Regions from separate parts of the Hymenobacter siberiensis genome, predicted to be linked through region 2. Evidence: riboswitches for the same ligand, from Rfam matches in the RefSeq annotation. Region 2 holds a riboswitch; each other region holds the start of a gene.
The links. Region 2 has a riboswitch for S-adenosylmethionine ahead of KQ659_RS20230 (peroxiredoxin-like family protein). Riboswitches for the same ligand answer to the same signal wherever they lie in the genome.

Region 1 (7,511 bases), 1.7 Mb from region 2:
ACAGCTGCGCTTAAAAGAATGTCCGTAAAAACAGTCATGCTGAGCTTGTCGAAGCATTTCTACCGCGCAAGTAGTCATTTACTACTGAGGTAAAGATGCTTCGACAAGCTCAGCATGACGTTCTAGCACTGACGTTCACCATAGAATCAATTTAACTACGCCAGCACCTGAATAACAGATTCCGAAAACCGCTCCATTTCCTCCAGCTGCGGGCTGGCCTGCAGCAAAAAGAAGTCGACTCCCACGTTTTCGAACTCCCCAATCCGGTCCTGAATCTGAGCCGACGTACCGGTGAGGCCCGTCCGCAGGCCCCGATTCGATACCGAGTAGTCCTGTAGCGAAACCTGCTGTTCGAGCTGGGTACCGGCCAGCCACTGCTGGTAGTTGCCATAGCCCGCCGCCGAAGCTTTCACGTTGGTAATGCGGTCAAGCTCCTTTTTCACGTCCTGCTCGTTGTCGCGCACAATCGTGTAGCCCGCCACCCCGAATTTCATCGGCGGCAGGCCTTTTTGCTCGCGGCGGCGGCACATGTCGGCAATGCGGGCCCCAATTTGCGCGGGCGAGTCGCCGTGCATCACGTAGCCATCGCACTGCGTCGAAATCAGGTCTTTGGCTGCTTCCGATTCGCCCCCGGCGTAGAGAAACGGTGCCTTGGCGGGCTTGGGCTGCAGCACGTTATCGGCCACCTGGTAGTACTTGCCGTCGTAGCTGAAATGGTCCTGCTTCCACACGTTGGTCACCACATCGAGCCACTCGCGGGTGCGGGCATACCGGTCGTCGTGCTGCTCAAAATGCAGGCCGTACTTCGTGGCCTCATCGCGCCACCAGCTCGACACCACGTTCAGCGACAGGCGGCCGGGGGCAATCAGGTCGATGTTGGCCGCCTGCTTGGCCAGCAGCGCGGGGTGGTGAAACGTCGGCCGCACGGCCACCATTATTTCGAGCTGCTCGGTTACGGCCGCCAGTGCCGCGGCCGTGCTCCAGGCCTCCAGCGAAGCCACCTCCGAACCTTTTATATCATTGAGATACAGCTCGGCAATGAGCGTGAGGTCGTATCCGAGCGCCTCGCTGCGCTGGGCCAGCTGCTTCACATAGCTCCAGTCGGTGGGCATGTGCTCGTCTTCCACATTGCGCAGCCAACCGCCAAATACGGGCATCCAATATCCAAATTTCATGGCAATGATATTAAGCAGTGACTAATTGATTTTTGCTGGCCGCCGGCACTGGCAGCTGCGTTTCGAGGTAGTCCACGAAACGGGCGTAGGGGTCAAATCCCACCACATTCACGGCATCGGCCACGAAGTTGGACAGGGCGTTGATGTCGTAGAACAGTACCTCGCCGCTCCGGTCATCAATCAGGTATTCGATGCCGCCCACGTCGATTTTAGCAGCGGCCACAATGCGCTCCACGGCGGCAATTACCTCGGCTGGCGGCGTAAACGCCTCCACCTGAATCCCCTTCTTCGGCGCTTCCGTCAGGCAGAACTCGGCCGACTGCTCCTCCGGAATCTGGCAGATTTCGGCCGGACACAGGTTGAAGCTTTCGCCGGTGGTAAACACCTTCATGGCGTACAAAAACTTGCCGTCGAGCATCTCGACGCGGTGGATATTACCGCCGCGCGGCGTCACGTACTCCTGCACCAGGGCCGTCTGGTCGATTCCCAGGTCAATCTGGCCAGCCTCCACAGCCGCCTGCAAGCCGGCCAGCGTGTCGAAGCGAATAATACCCGCGCCACTACCGCCGATATTCACCTTCACCACAATCGGAAATTGCAGCTCGCGGGCCGCATCCACCGCCCGCGAAGCGTGGTTAATCACGAACGATTTCGGGTATTTCAAGCCCAGCGACTCGAACAGCGACAGCTGCCGGGCCTTGTTGGTTTCGATGGCCGTGGCCGCCGAACCATTGATAATGCGCGTCCCGATACGCTCCAGGTGCGTGGCAAAGCCGGCGGTGTGAAAAATACCCTGCCCGTGCCCCCGCAGGTAGGCCGAGGAGCTCATCCGGTTCACCACCAAACTGTAGCGGCTTTCAGTTTCAGCCGGGTTGAAGAGGTGGTGCGCGGCATCAATTTTCTCGTAGGGCAGCTCCCGCCGGTCCAGCTCCGCAAACAGCGGCTTGAACCATTCGGGATGCTCGAAATAAATGCCAATAGGTTTTTGAATGGATGACATAAAATGTTCTGAAAGAGTGATATGAAGCCAGAAAAAGGTCAGCGCCGGGTGGGCAAACTGAACTCGGAAACCGGGCCGCTGCAAAGGCAGCAAGGGCAGGAGACATTTCGACAGGACCTGGCACGCTCATTTCTTCGGGTATCGGATTGGCCGCTCCAACCACACACCAAACGGCATGGTCAGCATCGGCCCGGGCTCCGGCAACGAGCCCCAAACACACCACCCAGAAAATGAGGACGCAGCACATGCTGCAAACATAGCGGCGCACAAAGCCTACCAGCTTGCGCTACCGCCGTCCTACCCGCGAAAAATTACTCGGAGATAGGGTTAAGCCTGGCAACAACAGCAACAACAGCCCATGCCCATGTGGCGCATAGCCGCCACGGGGACAAGAAAAACAGCAGTTTGGGGGGAGAGGTTGTTGGAGGCTTCCACGGCAACTTATTTTTATATGGTCAGGAATTGGCACCGGTCCGCGGGTGCGGGTGGTTGCCGGCGCGTCATCGAGCCTGTCTCTCAGCGCCTCTCTATAAAAAAAATCCTTCCGAAAGAAAGAATTGGTGCTGCAAAGGTAAGCCCGAAAGTCTGAACCCGCCACGCTGGACAGCATTTTACAACCTGGCCACCCCCGGCTGCGCAAGGGCCAACTATTTGGCGGGCACACCTGCTCTGCATATCCGCCACCTGCCTGAGACCATTTTCATGTCCGATACCGTTGTTCACGCCGAGCCCTACGGCAGCCTGCTTTTCTGCCCCGCCGTTCCCTGCTTTATCATTGCCTGGCAGAGCTTTGCCAATAGCGAACAGTTCCGCTTTCTCATGAACAAGGGCTTGGAATTGTACACGGCCGAGGCCGCCCGCACGCAACCACTGGGCTGGCTCGCCGACACGCGCGACGTGCAGGCCGTAAAGCCCGCCGACCAGGAATGAATGCGCGCTGACTGGAACGTTCGCGCCCATAAAGCCGGTATCCGCCACGTCAGCTTCGTGGTGCCGGAAACCGTGTTCGGCCAGATTTCGGTGCAGAGCTATTCCCACAACGTGGCCGAAACCAACGAATACGAAATCGAGACCTCCCAGCACCGCACGTTGCAGGAGGCAAAAGAATGGCTGAAAGCGGCGATTCACTAACCGCACCGGCTAGGGAAATCCGAATAAAAAAGAACGTCATGCCGAGCGTAGCCGAGGCATCTCGCGTGCAGTAGTAATCCATTCTATTGAGTTACTATCACAAGCAAGATGCCTCGGCTACGCTCGGCATGACGTTCCTTATTTCCAGCCTACCGCCGCAGCGCCAGGCGCACGCCGGCCATCAGCCAGCGACCGGGCATCTGGGCCCCCAGCAGGTCGGAGTATTTGGCGTCGAACAGGTTCTGGGCCTGGCCCACCACCCACAGGCGCTCGGGCAGCAGGGCCACATCGAGGCGGCCATTGATGACCACGTAATCGGAGGAAAGCGTGAAGTCGCCCACTGGTGGCACCCCGGCGCGCTGCTTGTATACCCCGCCCAGGCTGGCCGTGAAGCGGCGGTGCACCAGGCTCAGATTACCGCTCACGAGCTGCCGGGCCACGTTACTCAGGTATTGCGATACGATGCTGCCGTCCACGTTCAGGTGGGTGTAGGTGTAGCCCACGCTGCCGTCGAGGCGCAGGCCAGGAGCCAGTTGAGCCCGGGTATTTGCTTCAAATTCGAGGCCCTGCGTGCTCACGGCAAACAGGTTTTGAGCGTAGCGGTAGGTGCTGGCCGGGTTGAGATTGGTGAAGCCGGTGCCGGCCTGCACTTCGCTGCCGGGCGTGGCCACGTAATCAATCAGGTTGCGGCCGTAGCGGTTGAAGTAGGTGCCGCGTAGCGTGAGCGCGGGGCAAACCGTGAAATCGAGGCCACCCTCGTAGCTCCAGGTACGCTCGGCGGCCAGGCCGGGATTGCCTACGTTGAAGCCGTTGGGCACCGTGCCAGGCCGGATGGCCGAGTTGTACTGCTCGGTAAAATTGGCTGCCCGGATGGCGCGACCCACGGCGGCGCGCACGGTCAGCTTCTCGCCCAGCAGCTGGCTGGCCGTGAGCTGGGGCAGTAACTCAGTACCGTAGGCCTGGTCGTGGTCGAGGCGCAGGGCGGCGGTCAGGCTCAGGCCGGCGGCAGGTGTGAGGCCGGCCACGGCAAATGCGCCCTGGTGCCACACGGCGTGGTTGCCGCGGTCGTTGCTGCGCACGCTGCGGCGGTCGGCCTGGCCGCCAAGGGTCAACTGCACCTTATCCGACAGGCGCAACTGATGCTGGCCCTGCACATTGAGGTAGTGCATGAGGTGGTCGCTGGCCGCCGAGGTGGGCGTGTACAGGTAGTAGTCGGTGCTGGACGTGCCCACCAATTGCAGCTCGGTGCGGGCGCGGGCGTTCCAATCGTAGCGCAGCTGGCCCTGGTACCAGTCGCGCGAGGTGGTTTCGCGGGCGCGGTCGCCAGCGTTGGTCGTGTAGAAATTCTGAGCGTTATAGTCGCGCCGGTCGAAGCTGGCACGGGCGGCAGCGCTGAATTTGGGGCTGATTTGATAAGCGCCCGAAAGCGAGTAGGTGTTCAGCTTGAAGTCGTTGCGCCCGCCGCCGGGCAGGTTCAGCAGCTGGCCGCTGGCGGTGTTGTTGAGGATACCGCCAGCCAGCCGCAGGCCCTTGTCCTGGCCGTAGAAACCGGCGTTGGTGGTTTTCAAATCGTACTCACCAGCCATGAACGTGCCGCCGACTTCCACGCCGTCGGGCCGGTGGGTGGCGGCGAAGGTTTTGGTCACGATGTTCACGAAGCCGCCCACGGCATCGGGGCCGTAGAGGGCCGCACCGGGGCCGCGTACCACTTCAATCTGCTCAATTTCAGCGGGCGTGATGGGCAAATAGCCCGCAAAGTGCCCCGTGAGCGGGTCGTTCAGCCGCATGCCATCGAGCAGAATCAGCACTTGGTTGAAAGTGGAGCCGCGCAGGGTAATATCGGCCTGCGTACCGAAATTGCCCCGGCTCTGCATCTCAATGGCCGGTAATAAGCGCAGCAAATCATCGAGCGATGAAACCGGGTACTGGCTGAGCGTGCGGCCAGGTATCACGGTCACGTAGCGGCCAGTCTGGCCGGCTACCTGGTTCAGGCGGGTGCCATACACGGTCACCTCATTCAGGGCGCGGGTACTATCGACCGGAGTGCTCTGGGCCAAAGCATTAGCGGTAAATAGTGTACAGAAAAGCGGGGTAGCGTAGCGCGTAAGTCGCATTCTTAAGGGGGTTGATGGGGGTGCAAAGCTACGGTAGTGCGAACGCTACGAGTCTGCGTCTCGCTACAGCGCAGCGAATATTCGTTGTTTATTATCGCAGGGGCATTTCGCATTTCCGCATTCGCCGCGTTGCGGCGACACGCGGACTTGCAAAGTCCACGCTACTTTCGTCCCCGCGTCAGGCAACGTCAGCCTCGCACCCGCGTCCTTCGCGCGAAACTCATTTCCCACCATTCGTTTCTCTATGAAGCACCTTTTCGCGCTGGGCCTACTGGGCCTGGCGGCCACCAGCCCGGCTTTCGCGCAGGCTCCCACCCCGCCGGCTGCCAAGCCCGAATCTCCCTACCGCGCCTCGGCCACCAAGGTCAACGACCTGGTACACACCAAGCTCGATGTGCGCTTCGACTATGCCAAGCGCTACCTCTATGGCAAGGAGTGGGTGACCCTCAAGCCCCATGGCTACCCCACCGACTCGCTGCGTCTCGATGCCAAAGGCATGGACATCAAAGCCGTGGCCCTGATGAGCGGTGACAAGCAAACCCCGCTCAAGTACGACTACGCCGACGGGATGAACCTGCGCATCAACCTGGGCCGCGTTTTCAAGCCGGGCGAGGAGTACACGGTGTACATCGACTACGTCTCGAAGCCCGACGAGCTGAAGGTGAAAGGCTCGGCCGCCATCACCGATGCCAAGGGCCTGTATTTCATCAACCCCGACTCGGCCGTGGCCGGCAAGCCGGTGCAAATCTGGACGCAGGGCGAGACCGAGGGCTCGTCGGCCTGGTTCCCTACCATCGACCGGCCCAACCAGAAAACGACCGAGGAAATCTCGATGACCGTGCCGGCTAAGTACGTCACGCTCAGCAACGGCCGGATGGTGAGCAGTACCCCCGCCGGCCCCGGCCTGCGCACCGACGTGTGGAAGATGGAGCTGCCCCACGCCCCCTATCTGTTTATGATGGCCGTAGGCGACTTTAAAATCTACAAAGACACCTGGCGCGGCAAGGAGGTGAGCTACTACCTCGAACCCAAGTACGCGCCCTTCGCCAAGCAGATTTTCGGCAACACGCCCGATATGCTGGAGTTTTACTCCAACCGTCTCGGCGTGGAGTATCCGTGGAATAAGTACAGCCAGATTGTGGCCCGTGACTACGTGAGCGGGGCCATGGAAAACACCACCGCCACACTGCACGGCGAGCAGGTGCAAATGACCGACCGCGAGCTACTGGACCGCGAATACGGCTCCGAATCGGTGATTGCGCACGAGCTGTTCCACCAATGGTTTGGCGACTACGTGACGGCCGAAAGCTGGTCCAACATCACCGTAAACGAAACGATGGCCGACTTCTCGGAAGGCCTCTACGCCGAGCATAAATACGGCCGCGATGCCGCCGATGCCCACTACTACCGCTACCTGCGCCGCTACCTGAGCTCGCCGCGCGACGCCGCCAAAACCCTCGTGCGCTTCCACTACGACGAGCAGGAGGAAGTATTTGACCTGGTGAGCTACCAGAAGGGCGGGGCCATCATGGACATGCTGCGCACCTACCTCGGCGACGACGTGTTTTTCTCCGGCCTTCAGAAATACCTGCAGGACAACAAATTCGGCAACGGCGAAGCCCACCAGATGCGCCTGGCGTTTGAGGCCGTATCGGGCCAGGATTTGAACTGGTTCTGGAACCAGTGGTACTTCGCGCCCGGCCACCCCATCGTGAGCATCGACTACGCCTGGGATGCCGCCAAAAAGATGCAGTCCGTGACGGTGAAGCAGACCCAGCCGGGCCAGACGTTCCGCCTGCCCTTCACCATCGACTACTACGTGGGCGGCAAAGTGCTACACCAGCCCGTGACCATGACGGAGGCCAGCCAGACCTTCACCATGGCCTTGCCCGCCAAGCCCGAGCTCGTGAACGTGGACGCCAACAAGAAAACGCTGTGGCTGAAAACCGATAACAAATCGGCCGCCGAGTACGCCTTCCAGTACGCCCACGCACCCCTGTTCGTGGACCGCCGCGAGGCCATTGACGCCGCTGCCAAGGACCAGACCATTGCCGCCAACCGCGCCACGCTGCTGGCCGCCCTCAACGACAA
Region 2 (7,511 bases):
GTACTGCTGGGCCGCGATTTTGGCTACATCTACCGCATCCGGCACATCACCGAACGGGTGCTGAGCTACCGCCAGAGCCTCGATGTGATTATGATTTGGGAGTTTGCCTCCTGCGTGCTGCCCTCGGCGGTGGGCGGCACGGCGGTGGCTTCGTTCATTCTGAACAAGGAAGGCATTCCGCTGGGTAAGTCCATGGCCTACATCATGGTTACGGCCCTGATGGACAACCTGTACTACGTCATCATGGTGCCGCTGGTCGTTCTCATCGCCGGGGCCGGGCTCTACCCGCACGAGGCCATGCAGGGCGCCTTTATCGCCACGCTGCGCGTGGCGTTTGTCGTGAGCTACGTGGCCGTTACGGCCTACGCGGGCCTGATGCTGTACGCCATTTTCGTCAATCCGAAATCGGTGCGGCGGCTGCTGGTGCGGCTGTTCTCGTTCCGGCTGATGCGGCGCTGGCAGCGCTCGGCCTACAAGCACGGCCAGGGCATGATGGATGCGTCCATCCAGTTGCGCGGCAATCCGGCCATCTACTGGTGGCGGGCGGCGGGCAGCACCTTCTTCGTCTGGACGGCCCGCTACCTCGTCATCGGCTGCCTCATCGCCGCCTTCGTGCCGATGGACACGGACACGTTCCTGTTCATTTTCGCCCGCAACCTCACCTACAAAGTGCTGCTGCTGCTGGCCATCACGCCGGGCGGGGCGGGTATTGTGGAGGGCGCGTTTCCCACGTTTTTCGGCAAGTTTATCGGTACGGCCACGCTCACCAGCTTCATGGTGCTGCTGTATCGGGTGGTCACGTATTACCTGTATCTGGTGCTGGGCAGCGTGTTTTTGCCGCGCTGGGTGGGGCGGGTATTTGCGAAGCGGCCGGCACAGCAGTAACGCGAGCGTTGTAGCTCATATCGGAGTTGTTTAGAAAGTCGCAAAAGGTCCCCGAACGGTCATGCTTCGCTGCGCTCTGCATGACCGTTCGGGGACTTTCTAAACAGCTTCATCATAAAAAAAGCCCCGAACCAGTCTGGTTCGAGGCTTTTCGTTGGGTTGAATCCAGAGTAATCTACTCCTTTTCCAGCATCAGCGCGGCACCGTCGGCCGACTTCAGGGTGAGTTTCTTGTCGGTGAGGGTTTCCACAGCGAAGGTGTTGCTGGTGGTCGCGCCGTCGGGCGTCATGGTAATAGTTTTGCCGGCCTGGTCGAACGTGTATTTGCCCGACACGGCTCCGCTGGCACCGGTCATGTTGTAGGTGCCGTTGGCGAAAATGCGCAGTTCTTCCTGTTTTTGAGCATCGGTTTGCTTCACTTTGTCGCCGCTGGTGTCGGTTTCCTTGGCGGTTTTCCACACCTTGCTATCGGTGCCGTACAGCATGTTCACGCCTTCCACCTTGCCCTTGTCGTTGCTGCAGGAAGCGGCAAAGAGCGACACAAGCAGCAACAGGCTGGCGAAGTAACGGAGCGAAAAAAGAGACTGAAGTTTCATGTGCACAAAGGGTAATGGTGAAAGAATGAAGATGACGCGCAAGGTGCGGACTCGTCGACTTACGACGCAGACGCAAAAGAGTTTAGGGCGCAACCCCGCCTAAGCTTGCCCGTATAGCAACCCCGTCGGCCCGCCTGCAAGCGTTTCCGGCCTGCAAGCGTTTCCGGCAGAATCTATCTCTCCATTTAATCACCGAAACCATGGGACTCTTCGATTTCATCAGCGACAAAGGCGACCAGAAGCCCGTAGAGCCCGCAGCTAAGCCGGCGGCTGGCGGCACCGATTTTTTTGGCAATGCCAAACCGGATGCTACCGGCGATACGTACACCGTAGTAAGCGGCGACTCTCTTTCTAAAATTGCAAAGCACCACTACGGCGACGCCGCCAAGTGGCACCAGATATACGACGCCAACAAGGCGCTCATCGGCAACAACCCCGACCTGATTGAAATCGGTCAGGTGTTGACCCTACCTAGTCTCTAGGTACTTTTTTGCAGAAAAAAGGTGAGAAAAGCCACTCTGTTTCAGGGTGGCTTTTTTGCGTTTGAAGGAATCGAAAGAACGACTTCGAAACAAAGAAATTCGAAACAAAGAAAAAAGACCGTCATGCTTCGCTGCGCTCTGCATGACGGTCTGAAAAAACCGAAACCGAAAAATATTTTCGAGGCAATACTTGCTCATCCCAAAAATTCTCTCGTACATTTGCCGATACCAAACAGGTACTCCCCGCTAACGGTGGGCAGTTTTCAAGTTTTATACAGAAGTGGCGAGAGACTAGGCTCCGTGACCCACTGGCAACCTTCGCTCAACGAAAGGTGCCAATTCCTACCCACTAGCGGCCTCGGCCACGATGGGGCAGATGATTCGAGTGCCATGGAAAATTCTTCTCGTTCCGCTTTTTTCAACCCGAATGCTCCGGCTGCTTTGCGCACCGTGGTTTCGGGTTTTGCTATTTCGGCCCCTTGCGGCCACAATCAGGTCGCCAGCCTCGCCCGAATGCGAATGCGAATGTGTTGTTGTTGCCCGTGTTGTTGCTAAGCTGATTTCGGCTTAGCCCCCCCTCTCCTTTTCTTCTTCGTGGGAATGCCGTAGCGTCCGGGCGTGCCAATGGGCTACGCCGGCTGATTGGCTAAAACGGCCCTGCTTACCGCCGGCTCGCTGCGTACCGCACCAGGCAAATTGACCCTGGCGGCCAGGTCCTAACGAAGAAATCCCTTTTTTTCATTCCACTTCGTATGCCTACGCTCATCGCTCCTGCATCCATTCAGCCCGAACTGGCTGCTACTGCCCAACACCTGGCCAATGTGCTGCCCGCTACCGCCAGCCAAACCATTGATGCCGGCATTGCAGCCGTACACGCGGCTGGTCTGGTTCAGCACAGCCTCCGCACCGGCCAGGTTGCGCCCGATTTCACCCTCCCCGACGCCAATGGGCAGCCGGTTTCGCTCGCCAGCCTGCGGGCAATTGGGCCGGTGGTGCTGGTGTTTTACCGGGGCAACTGGTGCCCATATTGCAACGTGCAGCTGCGGGCCTACAACCAGGCGTTGGCCCACTTTACCGCGAATAACGCCACACTGGTGGCCATTTCGCCCCAAACGCTGGACCTGACCAGCCTCACGGCGGAGGAAAAAAACCTGCAATTCCCGGTGCTCAGCGATGCTGGCAATACGGTGGCCAAGCAATACGGACTGGCCTACCAAGTAGGCGATGCCGTGTACCACACCCTGCACGGCGTGGGCATCGACCTGGCCGTGTTCAACGGCGACGACAGTGGCGAATTGCCTCTGACGGGCACCTTTATTATTGCCCAGGACGGCAGCATTGCGTGGGCCGCCACCGAGGCCAACTTCAAGGAACGTCCCGACCCGACCGTGCTGCTCGATGCACTGGCCCGGCTATAGCCCTGATTAAAACCTGAAATATTCAACGCTTCACGCTTAAAACCTCAGTATTATGTCCGTTCAGCCCCAACACTTCGAAACCCTCCAGCTTCACGCCGGCCAGCAGCCCGACCCCACCACCGGTGCCCGCGCCGTACCCCTGTACCAAACCACCAGCTACGTTTTCAAAAACGCTGAGCATGGCGCGAACTTGTTTGCGCTGAAGGAGTTTGGCAACATTTACACCCGCCTGATGAACCCCACCACCGACGTGTTCGAGCAGCGCGTGGCGGCGCTGGAAGGCGGCATTGCCGCCCTGGCCACGGGCTCGGGGCAGGCGGCCCAGTTCATTGCCCTGAACAACATCCTGCAAGCCGGCGACAACTTTGTGAGCACGGCCTACCTCTACGGCGGCACCTACAACCAGTTTAAGGTGGCCTTCAAGCGCCTGGGCATTGAGGCCCGCTTCGCAGATGGCGACAACCCGGCTTCGTTTGAGGAGCACATCGACGAGAAGACCAAGGCCATTTACCTCGAAACCATCGGCAATCCCAGCTTCAGCGTTCCCGATTTTGACGCCATCGCGGCCATTGCCAAAAAGCATGACTTACCGCTGATTGTGGACAACACCTTTGGCGCGGGCGGCTACCTGTTCCGGCCCCTGGAGCACGGCGCGCACATTGTGGTGGAGTCGGCCACGAAGTGGATTGGCGGGCACGGCACCAGCGTGGGCGGCGTGATTGTGGACAGCGGCAAATACGACTTCGGCAACGGCAAGTTTCCGCAGTTTACCGAGCCCAGCGAAGGCTACCACGGCCTGATATTCAACGACGTATTTGGCAAAAACAGCCCGTTTGGCAACATCGCCTTCATCATCCGGGCGCGGGTAGAAGGGCTGCGTGATTTTGGCCCGGCCATCAGCCCATTCAACTCCTGGCAGCTGCTCATTGGCCTCGAAACCCTGAGCCTGCGCGTGGACCGCACGGTAGAAAACGCCCTGAAAGTAGCGACCTGGCTGGAGCAGCACCCGCAGGTAGAAAGTGTGAACTACCCCGGCCTGGCCAGCAGCCCCTACCACGCCATTGCCCAGAAATACCTGAAGCGTGGCTTCGGCGGCGTGCTCTCGTTCCGGGTGAAGGGCACCAAGGAAAACGCTATGCAATTCATCGACAGCCTCAAGCTCATCAGCCACCTGGCCAACGTGGGCGATGCCAAGACACTCATCATCCAGCCCTCGGCCACCACGCACCAGCAAATGAGCGAAGCCGAGCAGCTGGCCGCCGGCGTGACGCCGACCTCGCTGCGCCTGTCGGTGGGTATTGAGCATTTCGACGACATCAAGGCTGATTTGCAGGCGGCTTTCGATGCCATCGGCAACACGGCCAGCCTGCCGACGGAAGGTCAGGAAGTGGGCGAGCCCGAGCTGGAGCACGCCCAGCCGCTGGAAGTATAGTGGTTAGTGGTTAACGCTTAACTACTAAAAAAGAATTGGTGCATCGGCCCGGGCCTCTTCCGTGATGGGAGGAGAAATGGGAGTGAGAAACTATTGTTCCGGGCCGATTCGCTGGTTCTAAAGCTGTGCTATTTAATTGAATTATGCCAACCCAACTATTTGAACTCCCTGACCTTAAGCTGGAAAGCGGCGAAACCCTGACCGGGGCGCATGTATCCTACCAGACCTGGGGCCAACTCAACGAAGAACGCGACAATGTGGTGTGGGTGTGCCACGCCCTCACGGCCAATGCCGACGTGCTGGCTTGGTGGCCGGGCCTGGTAGGGCCGGGCTGCCACTACGACCCTTCGGAGTGGTTTATCTTGTGTGCCAACGTGTTGGGCTCATGCTACGGCACTACCGGCCCGCTCGATGCCGACCCGGCCACCGGCCGGGCGCGCTTCCAGCACTTCCCGCTGCTCAGCATCCGGGACCTGGTGGCGGCGCACGAGGCACTGCGGGAGGAGCTGGACCTGGCGGATATCAACACACTGATTGGCGGCTCTTTGGGTGGGCAGCAGGCGCTGGAATGGGCCGTGCTGCGCCCCGATTTGTTCGACCATCTGATTGTCATCGCTACCAACGCCCGGCATTCGGCCTGGGGAATTGCTTTTAACGAGGCCCAGCGGCTGGCCATTGAGGCCGACCCGACCTATGCCGCCGGCCAGCCCGGCGGGGGCGACGATGGCCTGCGCGCCGCCCGCGCCATGGCCCTGCTCAGCTACCGCAGCTACGAGGCCTACGCCGAAACCCAGACCGACCCCGACAACGACGCGCTGCTACGCCAGCACCGCGCCAGCGCCTATCAGCGCTACCAGGGCGACAAGCTGGTGTCGCGCTTCGACGCTTATAGCTACGTGTCGTTGAGCCGGAGCATGGACACCCATAACCTCGGCCGCCACCGGGGCGGGGTGCCGGCGGCGCTGGCCCGCATTGGGGCGCGCACGCTGGTACTGGGCATTACGTCGGATGTGCTGTTCCCGCTGAGCGAGCAGCGCGAGCTGGCGGCGCACATTCCGGGGGCCATGTATGCCGAGCTGGACTCGCGCTACGGCCACGACGGCTTTTTGCTGGAAACGGCGGCCATCACGCACTTTCTGGAGCTGTTTTACGCGCCTACGTTCGTGCATTAACTAATTCTAAAAACAATCAGAACGTCATGCTGAGCGCCGCCGAAGCATCTCGCGTGCAGCAGCAATTCTTTTCTTATGATTGGATTGCTACCACACGCGAGATGCCTCGGCGGCGCTCGGCATGACGCATTTTTTTCCCTTTGAGAATGGACGTTGAGAAACAACCCCTGCGCATTGGCCTGATTGGCTTTGGCTGCGTAGGACAGGGCTTTTATGACATCGTGCAGCGGCAGCCGGAACTGGGACTGACCATTGCCCGCATTGCCGTGAAAAACCCCGATAAGCCCCGTACGCTGTCCGCCGGGCACTTCAGCTTTCGAGCGGATGACTTGCTGGCCGACCCGACGCTGGACGTGCTGGTAGAAGTCATCGACGACCCGGCCGAGGCTTTCCGGCTGGTGAGCGCGGCCCTGCGCCAGGGCCGCCGCGTGGCCACGGCCAACAAGGCCATGCTGGCCCGGCACCTGCCCGAGCTGGTGCAGCTGGAGCTGGATTTCGGTGGCACGTTACTGTACGAAGCGGCCGTGTGCGGCAGCATTCCCATCATTCGCACGCTGGATGGCTACTTCAGCCACGAGCCGCTGCGGGCGGTGCAGGGCATCTTCAACGGCTCGTCGAACTACGTGCTGACGCGTATGAGCGAGGAAGGCACTGACTACGCAACAGCCCTGGCCGAGGCCCAGGCCAAAGGCTTCGCCGAAACCGACCCGTCGCTGGACATGGGCGCGTTTGACCCGCGCTCGAAGGCCGTGATTCTGGCGGCCCACGCCTATGGGGTTTTTCTGGAAGCTGAGGAGGTAGTGAATTTGGGCATCGAAGGAATCAGCGCGGCGGATATTGCTTTCGCGGCGGCGCAGGGGCAGAAAATCAAAGTAGTAGCGGCCGTGCAGCGCCTGCCGGATGGCCGCATCACGGCGCTGGTTACGCCGCAGCTGCTGGGGCCGGAGTCGCCGTTATTTACTGTCGAGCGCGAGTTTAATGGGGTGGTGATTGACGCCGAATACGCCGGCCCGCAGTTTCTGCGCGGGCGCGGCGCGGGCGGGCATCCCACCGGCTCGGCGGTGCTGGCCGATGTGCTGGCCCTGCGGCGCGGCTACCGCTACGGCTATGCCAAGCGGGCCGATGCCCCCGAAACGCAGCTGACCCACGCCTTGGAAATAGATACCTACCTGCGCCACGCCGACGTGGGTGTGCTGCGCGAGGTGCTGACCTGGCTGGAGCTGCCCGCCACCGCCCTACAAACTGACGCGAACGGACCTTATGCCACCGGCCCGGTAGCCCTCCAGCAGCTGTGGGCCTGGCGCCAGGAGCTGAGGACCAATGGTCTGTTCGTGGCGCGGCGGGGCGCAGTGCGGCCGCTGAGCGGGGCAGTGCAAACGGTGCAGGCCCGCACCGAGGCAACGGCCGGGGCATAATTCTCCCAAACACCAAATAGCCCCGAAACGTCAGGAATATTTCATATCTATTTGTTTATCAATAAATTGATAAACCCTGTTAGCCGCAAAGCGGTTTGAGTTAATCAGCGAA
Region 3 (7,511 bases), 740 kb from region 2:
CCACCGTGGTTGAGGTGCTGTTCAACTGGGCCGTAATATTGGGATTCGCCCCTGCGCCTGACTTCTGGAAGATAATTTGCCCTGTGGCTCCGCCAGTGCCCTGAGCCAACAGTAGCGGGAGTGCGGCCGTCGGAGTTTCAGTGTAGCCTGCTGGCACATTCACTGTTATGCCACCAGTGGCAAAATTGATGTTGATATCCGTGATAGCAGCCGTAAAATTGGCGTATTCGACACCAATGGTTTTGACCGTTTGTGCCCAAGCCCCGGCCGGGGCCAGCGCCAGCAAAAACAGCCAGGCCAGGCAACGCCCCGCCCAATAGCTGCCCCGTGAAGGAAGTAGTAAATGTTTTGTCATACAATAAAAAAGGGGGTGGTTGAAGAAGCGGAAGAATCCAAAAATGCCAAATCAGGCGGCCAGACATTTTGCCGCATATTTTGACATGATGCAAGCTACCCTGCTATCTCACGAACACAATCCCACTTTTCTGTCAATGGCTGTTTTACTACTAGATGGCTAATTTTACTGTCCAGAAGACTGCTATTTGTCGGCAGATGAATATTCAGGATTTTGTTCGAATCCCTATTAATTAACTAATGGCAATAAATTATAAAATAATTTCATACTAACGTAATCATACAATAACAGGCCAACGATTACCTGTCCCGGCTCTATCTCGGGTCGCGGCCATAATCCCCGCATGACAAAACAGCTTACCCGGCAAAAATGCCGGGTAAGCTGTCGCTGTGCTTTCCCCAAAAAAACCTATTTATGCCCCGCTCCTACTTGCTAAATCTAACCGTACCGTAGCGCACCTTAATATTCACATTGCCAGCCCGGCGGGTGGGGGCTACGGACCCGAAGGTGCCCAGCACGTCGCTGGTGCGGGGGCCGTTTTCCTGCGAGAGCACGCGCACCAGGTCTTTGTCAACCAGCAGCTGCCCCTGCTCCGTGCTCACGTCGAAGCGGAAGGCCGGGGCCTCGGCAAAGCCCAGCCGGATGGTGCTGAAACCGCCGTCGAGGTTCACTTGGCGGAAATTGGCGCCCATATCGCGCACTACGAAATCGGGGCAGTAGCGCAGGGCCATATCGAGGGCCTCATCCAGCTTATCGATGGTGAAGCGCGAGTAACCCGACGAGCCGCGCAGGTTGCGCACGGTGCCCAAGGCCACGTCGCCATACTTACTGTGCACGGTGAGGTCCTGCACCGTGCCGATGTCCACGTCGGAATAGTTGTTGCGCAGGTCCACGGTCGTGCCCGTGTCGAGGCGCAGCTGGGCGTAGCTGGCGTCGATGCTGGCGCGGGCCACGAAGGCAATACGGCAGTCGCCGTTGACGATGCGGATGAGGTTGCGCGGGCCTTCGAGGCGGGCGGTGCGCAGGGTGCCGTATTCCATGGCCAGCTCGGTGGGGCCGCTTACATCGCCGGCCACGGTCACTTCACCAAAGCTATTGTAGATTTTCAGGGCCGTGGTGCGGGGCAGCCACACGGTGTAGTTCACCTCGTAACGGCAGCCGCCGGCCCGGCCGCGCAACGCGGGGCCAAACTGCGTGCTCACGGCCACGCCACCGGTTTTGGCATCGTAATCGAGCCACTGTACGCCCAGCGCGTCGAGAATCTGGCGGGCCCCGGCGTCGCTTTCCGAGCGCGCTACCAACTCGGCATCCACCTTGATTTCCTTCTTATTCCAGGTATTGATTTGCACCCGGCCGTAGCGCGTATCGAGCGAAAACGGGCGACCGGATTTCGGTACCGCGTAGCTGCGCACCAAGTGGCGGCGCTGCTCTACCTGCAGGCTGGCACTGCCCTGGTCGTCGGTCTGGGCTACCAACGGGTTCTGCTGATGCTGCTGGGGCTCCTGTTCCTCGCCAAAAAGCGCGGCCTCGGCATGGCGCGCATCAGGCGTCAGAATATGAATGGCTACGCCGTGGCCCACTGCCAACCAGCGGGTTTGGCCATCCTGCGCCCGGGTGGGCTGCGGGGCCAGCAGGCTCAGAAGCCCGCCGCACAGCGCCACCCATCGGCTTACCCGCAAAGCCAGGGGCGGGTTCATTCGGCCTGGCGCCGGCTATCGGCCAGCACGTAAGAATTGTTGTTGGGAACTGCCTGGGCCGTATTGCCCAGGTTCAGCTGCCGGTCGAGAATGTCGAGGCGGATTTGCAGGTTGCGGTTCATGGCCGTGAGCACGGCATCGGGCTGCGGATGGTGCAGCAGCTGCTGCTTAAGCTCGCGGTAGCTGGAGTCGAGCGACACCAGCTCATGCTGCCAGTCGGCGTTCATGGCGGCCATGCCGGGGCCGCTGAGCTGGCTCAGCTCGGTTTGGCGGCGGGCCAGCTGGTTGGTGTAATAGGTTTCCATGCCGCGCACGGCGCGCACCAGCTGGCTGTCGGCCCCGGTGGTGTGCTCGGCGGCGGTGAGGGAGAGCGGGTTGCCGCCCTGGTACAGGGCCGCATCGGGTTCGGTAGCAACGGTGCCAGGAGTAGCAGCGGCCGGCGCGGCCACCACGGCCGTTTCGGGCGCGGCCCGGTTGGCTTTCCAGGCCTCGCTGGCCCCGGCGGCAAATACGAGCAGGGCCAGCGCCGCCGCCACGCCGTAGCGCTGAAACCAGCCGGCGCGGGCCTTCGGTTGGGTTCCTGCTGCTACGGGCGCAATAAATGGCACCTCCGGCGCATCGGCCAGGCGCATAACCGGGGTTTGGGGCGCGGTGGCAGGGGCACCGAGCTGTTCCTCCAGCGCGGCCCAGAGGTCGGGGCGCGGCTCGTGGGTGTCGAAATCGGCGCGGTGCCGCTCAACGAAGGTTTCGAGGGAATTAATTTTCTTGGTATCCATGAATGAGTAGCAGACGCACGGTTCGTCCAGGTTCAGGGCGGGCCACGGGGCTATACGAAAACCGCGGCCGGGCGAAAACGGATGAAGGGTAGTGAAACGATTATATAATGATTGATAAGGGATAAATTTTAACTCAGGCCCCGTTGGGCGGCCAGCTCGCGCAGCCGGACCCGCGCCCGGCTGTACTGTGATTTGGAAGTCGATTCGGAAATACCCAGGATGCCCGCGATTTCGAGGTGGTCGTAGCCTTCGAGCAGGTAGAGGCTGAGCACCACGCGGTAGCCGTCGGGCAACTCCTGGATGCAGCGGCGCAGCACGTCGGCGCGGTAGTGGGTATCGGCCTCGTCCTCGGGCGAGAGGGCGGCGGCTTCGGCGGGCTCCTCGTGGTGCTGCTCGCCCAGAGGCACTAGTGCCAGCCGCCGCTGCCGCAGGCAATTGATACTTTTGTTCACCACAATGCGCTTGAGCCAGGCCCCGAACGATGAGTCACCCTTGTAGCCGCTCAGCTCGCGAAAGGCGCTCAGGAATGATTCCTGGAGTACATCTTCGGCCTCGGCATAGTCGCCGGTGATGCGCAGGGCCGCGTTGAACATGGCCTTGGAGTAGCGCCGGTAAATCTCGGCCTGGGCCTGGCGGTCGTTGAGGCGGCAGCGCTCCACCAGCGGGGCGTTGATGTCGACGTAGGCGGAAAGGGACAGGGCTTCCATGCAGAAAACGAGGTCTTAAAGGTGCTTAAGCAATCCATAGACCACGCGGCGGGTTCAGGGGTTGCATCGCCAAATTACGCAGTTTCCGGGCGTCGCCAAACGGTTGGAGCAGGTAACCAGCTGCACCACAGCAACATAAAATTTTGGCATTTCGCAATTTCATCCTTTACATTTGCGCCAACAACCCCCGTTTGGGACGCTACCCATTTTTATACAGAGGCGCGGAGAGACAGGCTCGACGAAACGCCGGCAACCCCCACTAGTTGGAACGGTGCCAAGTCCTGACATATAAAAACTGCCGTGAGCACATTGCTCAATTCCCGCCTGTAATCCACCACCCGCGCCGCGCCGAATGTGTTGTTGCATTGGCTGTTCCCTGGCCGCTATGCCGGGGAAGATTGCTGGTTGTTGAGCTAGGGCCACTCTTCCGGCGGCTGCTGCGGCAGCCACCCCGCTACTACCCTTTTGTGGTGATTGATTCATTGCGCGACGCGTAGCGGGTTTTTGCAGCCTTCGCGGCCCATTTCGATTTTTTCTGCGGAGAAAAACGCCCTCTTTCATCATGGCATTCCCCCTTGAAAGCCAGGTCGCGGACCTGCGCCGCTACTTGCCCGAGTGCTCGGCACCCGAAACGCTGGCCCTTCTGGCCGACCACTTCCCCGGCCGCGTCTCGTTCTCCACATCCTTCGGGCTGGAGGACCAGATTATCACCCACTTCATCTTCGAAAACGACATACCCATCCGGGTATTTACCCTCGACACGGGCCGCAATTTTCAGGAAACCTACTCCACTTGGCACAAGACCCTGCTGCGCTACCAGAAGTCCATCGAAGTCTTCGCCCCCAAAACTGCCGCGCTCGAAAAATTAGTCGCCCAGAAAGGCCCCAACAGCCTCTACGAGAGCATAGCGAACCGGAAGGAGTGCTGCAACATCCGCAAGGTGGAGCCGCTGAGCCGGACCCTGGCCGGCCAGCAGGTGTGGGTGACGGGCATCCGTGCCGAACAGTCGCAGAACCGCCAGACCATGCACCCGGCCGAGTGGGATGCCGGCCACGGGCTCATCAAAGTGCACCCGCTATTTGATTGGACCTGGGCCGAGTGCGAAGCCTTCGCGCAGGCCAACGGCATTCCGGTTAACCCGCTTCATCGGCAAGGTTTCGTGAGCGTCGGCTGTGCGCCCTGCACCCGGGCCATTGCGCTGGGCGAGGACTTCCGCGCCGGCCGCTGGTGGTGGGAAGACGCGGCGGCCAAGGAGTGCGGCCTGCACGCCACCGCCGCCCACCAGGGCCTCGACCCGGTGGTGGAACGAATGCCGGGCTAGGCCTCTCTCAGAGTTGATAGGTTCTGTTAGAATCGGTAGATTTGCTGGTAAAAAACGCAATGGAGCTAGCGGAATTTTTTCAGCAGGTGCGCGACCCGCGCCGCCCGCAGGGGCAACGATTCTCGCTGTCCGCCTTGCTGTGGATGACGTTTCTGGCCATTACCAGCGGGTACACGGGGCCGCGAAAAATGGCCCAGTTTGGTCGCAGCAACGCGGCTTTTTTTACCGCTTATTTCGGATTGCGCCACGGCCTGCCCAGCTACGGGGCCTTTCGGGACCTGTTGCAGGCGTTGGACAAAGACGCGCTGGCCCAGGCCTTTGACCGCTGATTCACGTCGCAGACGCAGGCTGGGGATTGGGTGGCCGGCGACGGGCAAAGCCTGCGCTCCACCGTGCAGGGGGCCCAGCAGGCTAGCCAAAGCGTTGTCTCGGTTGTGAGCCTGTATTGTCAGCGCACGGGCCTGACCCTGGCCCTGCAGGACTACACGGACCAGAAAACGGGGGAGATGAGCGTCATCCGCGACCTACTCGCCGGCTTGCAGGACCGGGGCGTGGTGCTGACGCTCGACGCGCTGCACGCCCAAAAAAACGGCCGATGCCATCGTGACCAGCGGCAACGAGTACGTGCTGCAAGTCAAAGGCAACCAACCTAAGCTGCGGGCCGCTATCGCCGCTTTACACGCCGCCGACCCCACGCCCGCCGGGGCGACCCACCGCCATGACGAGCGCCGCGACGGCCGCCCGTTGTGCTGGCAGACCAGCGTATACCCTGCGGCCCCACACTGGCAGGCCGACTGGGCCGGGGTGGCGCGCTGCGTGGTCGTCGTCAAAACCGTGGTGGGCCCGCACGCCACCACACGGCAAACGCGCTACTACCTCACCAGCCTGCGTAACCGTTCAGCCGCCGACTTCGCCGTCGGCATTCGCGGGCATTGGGGCATCGAAAACAAGCTCCACCGCACCCGTGACGTGCATTTTAATCAAGACACCAACGGTATCCGCCACCGCGTCGCGGCCGTCAACGCGGCCCTCTTCAATACCCTGGCCCTGAATTTCCTACTCACTAACGTCGATGCCTCCATCAGCTACGCCCAACTTTTCTTCGCCCAGAACTTTAAATATTTCATGCCCTGACAGAGAACGTATCAACTCTGGGGACCTACCGCCAGGGCGACCGGGTCCGCATCTGGCCCTCGGGGCTGGAAACGGTGCTTGAGGCCATCGAAGTGAACCAGCGCGAAGTGGCCACGGCCACGGCCCCGCAGGGCGTAATCCTGCGTCTGCGCGACAATGTGGACGTGAGCCGGGGCGATACCATCGTGCCCGTCACGGCCCACCCGGCCGTGGTGCGCGAATTCGAAGCCACGCTTTGCTGGATGGATGAGCGGCCCCTGCGCGCCGGCCGCAAGCTGCTGGTGCAGCACCATGCCGCTACCGTGACAGCAGCCGTGACCACCATCCTCCAAAAGACCAACATCGAAACCTTCGAAAGCCAGGGCACCGACGAGGCCCGGCTGAACGACATCGTACGGGTGCGCCTGAAAACCGCCCTGCCGCTGGTGGTGGACGAATACCGCCAGAACCGCGCGACGGGCGCTTTTATCTTGGTGGATGAGCAGACCGGGGCCACCCTGGCCGCCGGCCTCGTGGCCGCCACCGACCCGAAATATTTCACCGAAGAAGTACCGGCGGAGGCGGCGTTTTCCATCTGATGCCGTCCGCCGGTCTGACCGCCCTGGGCAGTCTGACAGGTTGAAGCACCACCGATTGCCCGCGCGCCACTCTGACGCGACGCCCTCCCCGACGACCGGTCAGACCGCCCAGGGCGGTCAGACCGGCGGACGGCCCCTCCCCTTCAACCTTCCATTAATCAGACGCAAATAACCATGCCTGATTTCCCCCTTTTTATCCCCCGCCTGACCGTAGTAGGCGCGGGCCCACCCCGACGAGGTGCGGGTGTTCGTGGAGCACAACGAGTACTTCAAGCTGCCGGCGAATTTTGAAACCGATATCATCATGGTAGGCGCGGGCGCGGGCATCGCGCCGTTCCGAGCCTTCGTGGTGGAGCGGGTGGAGCGGGAGGCCACCGGCCATAACTGGCTACTGTTCGGCAACCCGCACTTCACCACCGGTTTCCTGTACCAGGCCGAGTGGCAGCAGCACCTTAAAAAAGGTAGTCTGACGAAGCTCGACGTGGCTTTCTCCCGCGACCAGGCCGAGAAAACCTACCTGCAGGACCACCTGCTGGAGAACAGCAGCGACGTGTTTGGCTGGCTCGAAAACGGCGCGCAATTCTACGTGTGCGGCGACAAAAACCGCCTCGGCGGAGCCGTACTGACGGCCCTCACGCAGGTAGTGCAAAAGGAAGCCAGCCTCTCGGCCGAGGACGCGGCGGCCTACGTGAAGAACCTGCGCAAGCAGCGCCGCTACCTGGAGGACGTGTACTAACGTCGGTGCCGCGTACCCTCTCCGGCGGAGCGGGCAGCCTGATGCCTTGTAGCACATGCTTCAGCTTGTGCCTTTATCACCCTGACTTAACCCAACGCCACACAAGCTAAAGCATGTGCTACATATCCGCGCCGCCGTGGCTCCCCTCTCCTTTTCGGAGAGGGGCCGGGGGTGAGGCGAGCGCCACAACATCATGTCCACAACCCC

Region 1: it holds a riboswitch for S-adenosylmethionine, as region 2 does, so the genes downstream of both, KQ659_RS12870 (ATP-grasp domain-containing protein) here and KQ659_RS20230 (peroxiredoxin-like family protein) in region 2, are expected to answer to the same signal.
Region 3: it holds a riboswitch for S-adenosylmethionine, as region 2 does, so the genes downstream of both, KQ659_RS17030 (phosphoadenylyl-sulfate reductase) here and KQ659_RS20230 (peroxiredoxin-like family protein) in region 2, are expected to answer to the same signal.

What each region holds. Positions count from the first base shown of each region.
Region 1 covers NZ_JAHLZY020000001.1:2,880,773-2,888,283, forward strand. Annotated here, with positions in the region: gene KQ659_RS12865 (LLM class flavin-dependent oxidoreductase) at 156-1,175, opposite strand; gene KQ659_RS12870 (ATP-grasp domain-containing protein) at 1,186-2,175, opposite strand; SAM riboswitch class I at 2,620-2,711, opposite strand; gene KQ659_RS12875 (hypothetical protein) at 2,878-3,105, shown strand; gene KQ659_RS12880 (hypothetical protein) at 3,106-3,306, shown strand; gene KQ659_RS12885 (TonB-dependent receptor plug domain-containing protein) at 3,456-5,363, opposite strand; gene KQ659_RS12890 (M1 family aminopeptidase) at 5,665-7,511, shown strand, end outside.
Region 2 covers NZ_JAHLZY020000001.1:4,580,525-4,588,035, forward strand. Annotated here, with positions in the region: gene KQ659_RS20215 (lysylphosphatidylglycerol synthase transmembrane domain-containing protein) at 1-885, shown strand, start outside; gene KQ659_RS20220 (hypothetical protein) at 1,061-1,480, opposite strand; gene KQ659_RS20225 (LysM peptidoglycan-binding domain-containing protein) at 1,681-1,962, shown strand; SAM riboswitch class I at 2,230-2,345, shown strand; gene KQ659_RS20230 (peroxiredoxin-like family protein) at 2,715-3,380, shown strand; gene KQ659_RS20235 (O-acetylhomoserine aminocarboxypropyltransferase/cysteine synthase family protein) at 3,433-4,812, shown strand; gene KQ659_RS20240 (homoserine O-acetyltransferase family protein) at 4,956-5,984, shown strand; gene KQ659_RS20245 (homoserine dehydrogenase) at 6,131-7,399, shown strand; gene KQ659_RS20250 (alpha/beta hydrolase) at 7,504-7,511, opposite strand, start outside.
Region 3 covers NZ_JAHLZY020000001.1:3,836,191-3,843,701, forward strand. Annotated here, with positions in the region: gene KQ659_RS17010 (beta strand repeat-containing protein) at 1-355, opposite strand, end outside; gene KQ659_RS17015 (hypothetical protein) at 781-2,052, opposite strand; gene KQ659_RS17020 (hypothetical protein) at 2,049-2,828, opposite strand; gene KQ659_RS17025 (RNA polymerase sigma factor) at 2,957-3,535, opposite strand; SAM riboswitch class I at 3,742-3,830, shown strand; gene KQ659_RS17030 (phosphoadenylyl-sulfate reductase) at 4,098-4,856, shown strand; gene KQ659_RS17035 (transposase family protein) at 4,916-5,185, shown strand; partial or broken gene KQ659_RS17040 (ISAs1 family transposase) at 5,448-5,990, shown strand; gene KQ659_RS17045 (elongation factor 1-alpha C-terminal domain-related protein) at 6,065-6,568, shown strand; gene KQ659_RS17050 (flavodoxin domain-containing protein) at 6,807-7,304, shown strand; gene KQ659_RS17055 (NADPH-dependent assimilatory sulfite reductase hemoprotein subunit) at 7,498-7,511, shown strand, end outside.